Linked DNA regions of Reyranella humidisoli. The protein of the gene in region 1 interacts with the protein of each later gene in a pairwise test. Links are inferred from orthologs where the notes say so. Each region holds a gene or a part of one and is shown in the gene's direction. Other genes may lie near its edges. The genes, in order: secD and pheT.

Evidence for each region.
Region 2: the proteins of secD (region 1) and pheT interact in binary tests that used the Escherichia coli proteins (3 or more experiments, as listed by UniProt). The link is inferred for Reyranella humidisoli from one-to-one orthologs.

The regions. Positions count from the first base shown.
Region 1 is NZ_JAHOPB010000002.1:502,918-506,145, forward strand. Bases 203-3,115 are described here. They hold secD (protein translocase subunit SecD), read left to right. Parts: upstream 203-780; coding sequence 781-2,451; downstream 2,452-3,115. Other genes in these bases: KQ910_RS20820 (ATP-binding protein), read right to left, coding at 203-207; yajC (preprotein translocase subunit YajC), read left to right, coding at 326-757; secF (protein translocase subunit SecF), read left to right, coding at 2,461-3,115. Also shown: more of KQ910_RS20820, read right to left, coding at 1-202; more of secF, read left to right, coding at 3,116-3,228. UniProt on the Escherichia coli protein: Part of the Sec protein translocase complex. Interacts with the SecYEG preprotein conducting channel. SecDF uses the proton motive force (PMF) to complete protein translocation after the ATP-dependent function of SecA.
Region 2 is NZ_JAHOPB010000001.1:353,527-356,941, forward strand. What follows is about bases 66-3,165. They hold pheT (phenylalanine--tRNA ligase subunit beta), read left to right. Parts: upstream 66-465; coding sequence 466-2,865; downstream 2,866-3,165. Other genes in these bases: pheS (phenylalanine--tRNA ligase subunit alpha), read left to right, coding at 66-469; lepA (translation elongation factor 4), read left to right, coding at 2,872-3,165. Outside these bases: more of pheS, read left to right, coding at 1-65; more of lepA, read left to right, coding at 3,166-3,415.

The DNA.
Region 1 (3,228 bases):
GACCAGCGTCTCCTTCTGGCGGTCGATGCCGACCAGGAGATCGAGGTTCACGCGGTTGACCTTGGGCACCGCCTCTAGGCGATGGCCGGTCGCGTGCCAGACATAGGCTTCGGCCCCGTTGATGTCCGTGCCGGGAGGGGTGGGGGGCGCCAGACGGTCGAGCGCTGCCGCAATGCGTGAAATAGTGGCTTTAAGGTCTTGATCCATCGTCGCCGGCCGCTGAAAAGGGGGGCGACCATATCGTCCCCCGCTTGCATTGCAAAGCGGGGCAAGACCGCTATAGTCCGCGCGCTTTTTCGACGGCCGGAAGATTCGGGAGTAGACGATGTTCATTTCGCAGGCGTGGGCGCAGGGTGCAGGTGGCGGTGGCGGGGATTTCCTCGTCCAGCTCTTCCCGCTGGTCCTCATCTTCGTCGTCTTCTACTTCCTGCTGATCCGCCCGCAGCAGGCCAAGGTGCGCGCCCAGCGCGAAATGCTGGCCGGGGTGAAGCGCGGCGACCGCGTCGTCACCGGCGGCGGCATCATCGGTCTGGTGACCAAGGTCATCTCCGACAACGAGGTCCAGGTGGAACTCGCCGAAGGCGTGCGGGTTCGCATCATCAAGCAGACCATCACGGATATCCTGACGCGCGGCGAATCGGTGCGCGGTCCGAAGGACAGCAGCGAGGAAGACGACAAGCCCATGCTGCCGCCGCCGGCCCCCGCGCCGGAGCGCAAGAGCCTGCTGGGCAGCCTGTTCGGCGGCGGCAAGAAGTAACGAGCCCGAGAGGCTAGGTCGGCATGCTCAATCTTCCGCGCTGGCAGACGATCGTCATCGCCGGCATCACGCTGTTGTCGGCGCTGTTCGCGCTGCCCAACCTGCTGCCGTCGAGCGTACTTGATCACATGCCGCACTGGTACGCGAGCAGCCGCATCAATCTCGGCCTCGACCTGCGGGGCGGTGCCCACTTCCTGCTGGAAGCCGATCTGCGCTCGGTGCTGAACGAGCGGCTGGCCAACCTGTCCGACTCGGTGCGCGCGGAAATGCGCAAGCAGCAGGTCCAGATCAAGGACGTCACGGTCGAGCCCGGCCGCGCACTGGTCATCAGCCTGCGCGACGAGGCCAACCGCGCCAAGGCGCTGGAGGCGATCCGCGCTGTCGATCCGTCGCTGGCGATTTCCGGCAATGGCGACACGATCCGCGTAGCCTATTCCGACCAGGAACTCGCGAGGCGAAAGAAGGAAGTGATCGACCAGTCGATCGAAATCCTTCGCCGCCGCGTCGACGAGACCGGCACGCTCGAGCCCACAATCACGCGCCAGGGCGACGAGCGCATCCTGCTGCAGGTCCCGGGCATCAAGGACACGACCGACCTCAAGCGCAAGATCAACCAGACCGCCAAGCTGACCTTCCATCTGGTCAACGAAGACGTGGCCGCCACCGGCCAGAACATCCCGCAGACCTTGCCGCCCACCACGTACCTGGTGCCGACGCGCGAGGGCATGCAGGAACTGCGGCGCACTAATCCCAAGGCATGGGAAGACATCCAGGCCGCCAATCCGCGCCTGTCACCCGAGCAGGTCTGCCGGCGCTACCAGCCGCAGTGCCTGCCGGTGCTGAAGCGCGTGGTCGTGGGCGGCGAGGACCTCGACGATTCGAAGGCCACCTTCGAGCAGCAGCAGGGCGGCCGGCCGATCATCAGCTTCACCTTCAACTCGGCCGGCGGTCGCGCCTTCTGCGCCGCCACGCGCGCCAACATCGGCAAGCGGCTGGCAATCCAGCTCGACGGCGAGATCATCAGCGCCCCTGTCGTGCAGAGCGCCATCTGCGGCGGCAGCGGCATCATCACGGGCAGCTTCACGACCCAGCAGACCCAGGAACAGTCGCTCCTGCTGCGCTCGGGTGCGCTGCCGGCGACGCTGACGATCATCCAGGAAAGCACCGTCGGCGCCGACCTTGGCGCGGATGCCATCCAGGCCGGTACGGTGGCGGCGCTGGTCGGCACCCTCCTGGTCGCGATCTTCATGTTCGTGGCCTACGGGCCGGTATTCGGCGGTTTCGCCAATCTCGCGATGCTGGTGAACCTGCTGATGGTGTTCGCCGGCATGTCGATCCTCGGTGCCTCGTTGACCCTGCCGGGCATCGCGGGTCTCGTGCTGACGGCCGGCCTCGCGGTCGACGCCAACGTGCTGATCTATGAACGTGTACGCGAGGAAAAGGCGCTGGGCCGCTCGCCGTTCAGCTCTCTCGCCACGGGCTACGAGAAGGCCATGTCGGCGATCATCGACGCCAACCTCACGACCCTCATCGCCGGTGTCCTTCTGTTCGGTTTTGGCTCGGGCCCGATCCGCGGCTTCGCGACGACGCTGACGCTCGGCATCATCACCTCGATGTTCAGCTCGACGATCTTCACGCGCATGCTGCTCGCGGTCTGGGTACGCTGGCGCCGCCCCACAGAACTCGTGATCTGAGGCGCAGCCATGTGGAAGCCCGTCCGCCTTTTCGCCTTCAAGAGGAAGTTCGACTTTCTGGGGCAGCGCCGCACTGCGCTGATCCTGTCGACCCTGATCAACATCGTCTCGATCGTCGGCGTCCTCACGATCGGCCTCAACTTCGGCATCGACTTCAAGGGCGGCATCGCCATCCAGGCCAAGGCCAAGGACGGCAAGGCCGAACTCGACCAGCTGCGCAACACCGTCGGTGCCCTGGGCGTCGGAGAGGTCTCGCTGCAGGAATTCGGCGATCCCAGCACGGTGCTAATCCGCGTCCAGCGCCAGGAGGGTGACAACCAGTGCGTCGCGGGCGCCCAGCGCGTGATGCAGAAGCGGGCCGGCCAGGGCTGGCTGGTCAAGCCCGGTGCCGCCGGCACGGGCGACGTCGAATTTACCTCGCCGACCGCGCTCGACGGCGCCAACTGGCGCGATGCGGTGAGCCGTGTCGGCCTGACCCTGCAGGAGCGCCAGCTTCCGCGCGGATCGACCAACACGGCGAAGGTCGACATGTCGGTCGAACAGCGCGCCGAATGGTGCCAGCAGGTCGCCATCAAGCTGGTCGAGGATGCGATCGGCACCAACTACGAGCTGCGCGGCACTGAATCGGTCGGTCCGAAGATCGGCGACGAGCTGATGCGCAGCGGCATCTGGGCGGTGATCGCCACGATGGTCGCGATTGCGATCTACGTCTGGGTGCGTTTCGAGTGGCAGTTCGCGGTCGGCGCGCTGATCGCCATGCTGCACGACGTCATCTCG
Region 2 (3,415 bases), on another replicon or contig:
CCGCACCTTCCGCATCGACAGCGACGCCACGCACACGCCGATGTTCCACCAGGTCGAGGGCCTGGTGATCGACCGCACGACCCACATGGGCCATCTCAAGGGCTGCCTGGTCGATTTCTGCCGCGCCTTCTTCGAGGTCGACGACCTGCCGCTGCGCTTCCGCCCGTCCTACTTCCCGTTCACCGAACCGTCGGCCGAGGTCGACATCGGCTGCTCGTGGAAGGACGGCGAACTGAAGATCGGCGCCGGCGATTCATGGCTGGAGATCCTGGGCTCGGGCATGGTGCACCCCAACGTCATCGCCAATTGCGGCCTCGATCCCGCCGTCTATCAGGGCTTCGCCTTCGGCATGGGCATCGATCGCATCGCCATGCTGAAGTACGGCATCCCCGACCTGCGCGCCTTCTTCGACGCCGACCTGCGCTGGCTGCGCCACTACGGCTTCTCGGCTCTGGAGGCCGTGAAATGAAATTCACCCTGTCCTGGCTCAAGGAGCATCTCGACACCACCGCGACCCTCACCGAGGTGCGCGACGCGCTGACCATGCTCGGCCTCGAGGTCGAGGGCATTACCGATCCGGCAGAGGCGCTGAAGGGCTTCGTCGTAGGCTACGTCGTCGAGGCGGTGCAGCACCCGAACGCCGACCGCCTGCGCGTCTGCAAGGTCGACACCGGCGCCGGCATCGTCCAGGTCGTCTGCGGCGCGCCCAACGCGCGCACCGGCATGAAGGGCATCTTCGCACCGCCGGGCAGCTACATTCCCGGCACCGACCTCCATCTCAAGGTCGGCAAGATCCGCGGCGAGGAGTCGAACGGCATGCTCTGCTCCTCGCGCGAGCTGCAGCTCGGCGACGACCATAGCGGCATCATCGACCTGCCGGCCGAGACCGTGACCGGCATCCCCGCGGCCCAGGCGCTCGGCCTCGACGACGCGGTGATCGAGATCAAGGTGACGCCCAACCGCGGCGATTGCCTGGGCGTGCACGGCATCGCGCGCGACCTCGCCGCCGCCGGCCTCGGCACGCTGAAGCCGGTGAAGGCCGACGCGATCAAGGGCACCTACCAGAGCCCGGTGAAGTGGACGCACGGCTACGAGGCCAAGCCCGACAGCCCCTGCCCGATCGTGGTCGGCCGCCATTTCCGCGGCGTGAAGAACGGCCCCTCGCCCGACTGGCTGCAGCGCCGGCTGAAGGCGATCGGCCTGCGCCCGATCTCGGCGCTGGTCGACATCACCAACCTCGTGACCTTCGACCTCAACCGGCCGCTGCACGTCTATGACGCCGCGAAGCTGTCGGGCGACCTCGTCATGCGCCAGGCGCGCGAGGGCGAGCAGACGCTGGCGCTCGACGGCCGCACCTACACGCTCGATCCCGCGGTGTCGGTGATCGCCGACGACAAGGCCGTGCACGGCATCGGCGGCATCATGGGCGGCGAGGAGACCGGCGTTCAGCCCGAGACCACCACCGTGTTCCTCGAGGCCGCCTACTTCCAACCGATCGGCATCGCCGCCTCGGGCCGCAAGCTCGGCATCCTGTCGGACGCACGCTACCGCAACGAGCGCGGCATCGATCCGGAGTCCTGCTGGTGGGGCGCCGAGGTGGCGACGCGCCTGATCCTCGAACTCTGCGGCGGCGAGTGCAGCGAGATCGTGTCGAGCGGCGTGATGCCGGCCTGGCAGCGCCGCTACGACCTGCGCGCCGATCGCGTGAAGACCCTGACCGGCATCGACGTGCCCGACGCCGACACCGCCTCGATCCTGAAGAAGCTGGGTTTCGAGGTGAACGGCAGCGGCCCGTGGACCGCCGCCGTCCCGTCGTGGCGTCCCGACATCGTGGGCGAGGCGGACCTCGTCGAAGAAGTCACGCGCGTCTTCGGCTTCGACCGCATTCCCACCACCTCGCTGCCGCGCCTGTCGACGACGTCAAAGCCGGTGCGCGACGCCATGCAGCGGCGCGTGCCGCAGGCCCGCCGGGCGCTGGCCGCGCGCGGGCTGAACGAGGCCGTCACCTGGTCGTTCCTGCCGCGCCGCAAGGCCGAGCGCTTCGGCGGCGGCCAGGCCGACCTGCAGCTCCTGAACTCGATCGACGCGACGCTCGACACGATGCGGCCCTCGATCCTGCCAAACCTGATCGATGCAGCGTCGCGCAACGAGGCGCGCGGCCTCGCCGACCCGGCGCTGTTCGAGGTCGGTCCGCAGTACAAGGATGCGACGCCGCAGGGCCAGCGCATGGTCGCCTCCGGCATCCGCCATCACAGCGCGGTGCCGCGCAACTGGGCGGGCCCTGCCCGCACGGTCGATGCGTTCGACGCCAAGGCCGATGCGCTGGCGGTGCTGGCCGCGATCGGCGCGCCCGACACGATCGCCGCCTATGGCGGTTCGGCGCCGGACTGGTACCATCCCGGCCGCTCCGGCGCGCTGAAGCTCGGCGACCGCGTGATGGCTTACTTCGGCGAGCTGCATCCCGAGATTGTCGCGGAAGCCGACCTCAAGGGACCGGTGACCGCCTTCGAGGTGTTCCTCGATGCGCCGCCGCTGCCCAAGGCGAAGGCCACCAAGGCGCGGCCGAAGCTGGTCCTCTCGCCGTTCCAGCCGGTCGAGCGCGACTTCGCGTTCCTCGTGGACGCCAGCGTCGAGGCGGAGAAGCTGGTGCGCGCCGCGCGCAACGCCGACAAGCTGCTGATCACGGCGGCGCGCGTGTTCGATGTCTATGCCGGCAAGGGCGTGCCCGAGGGCCAGAAGTCGCTGGCCATCGCGGTGACCTTGCAGCCGATGGAACGGACGCTGACCGACGCCGAGATCGAGGCCGTGTGCAACAAGATCGTGGCGCAGGTGACCAAGGTCACAGGCGCCGTGCTGCGTGGTTAGGGTGAAATGACCGACCTGTCGCTGATTCGCAATTTCTCGATCATCGCTCACATCGACCACGGCAAGAGCACGCTGGCCGACCGGCTGCTGCTGGCCTGCGGGGCGGTGACGGAGCGCGAGTTCCACGACCAGATGCTCGACTCGATGGACATCGAGCGCGAGCGCGGCATCACCATCAAGGCACAGACCGTGCGCCTCAACTACAAGGCACAGGACGGCAAGACCTACGTGCTGAACCTGATGGACACGCCGGGCCATGTCGACTTCGCCTACGAGGTGAGCCGCTCGCTGGCCGCCTGCGAGGGCTCGCTGCTGGTGGTCGACGCCAGCCAGGGCGTCGAGGCGCAGACGCTGGCCAACGCCTATCACGCCATCGAGGTCAATCACGAGATCATCCCGGTCCTGAACAAGATCGATCTGCCGTCCGCCGATCCGGAGCGGGTCTGCCGCGAGATCGAGGACGTGGTCGGCATCGACACGTCGGAGGCGGTGAAGGTGTCGGCCAAGACCGGCCTCGGCATCGACGAGCTGCTCGAGGCGATGGTCAAGC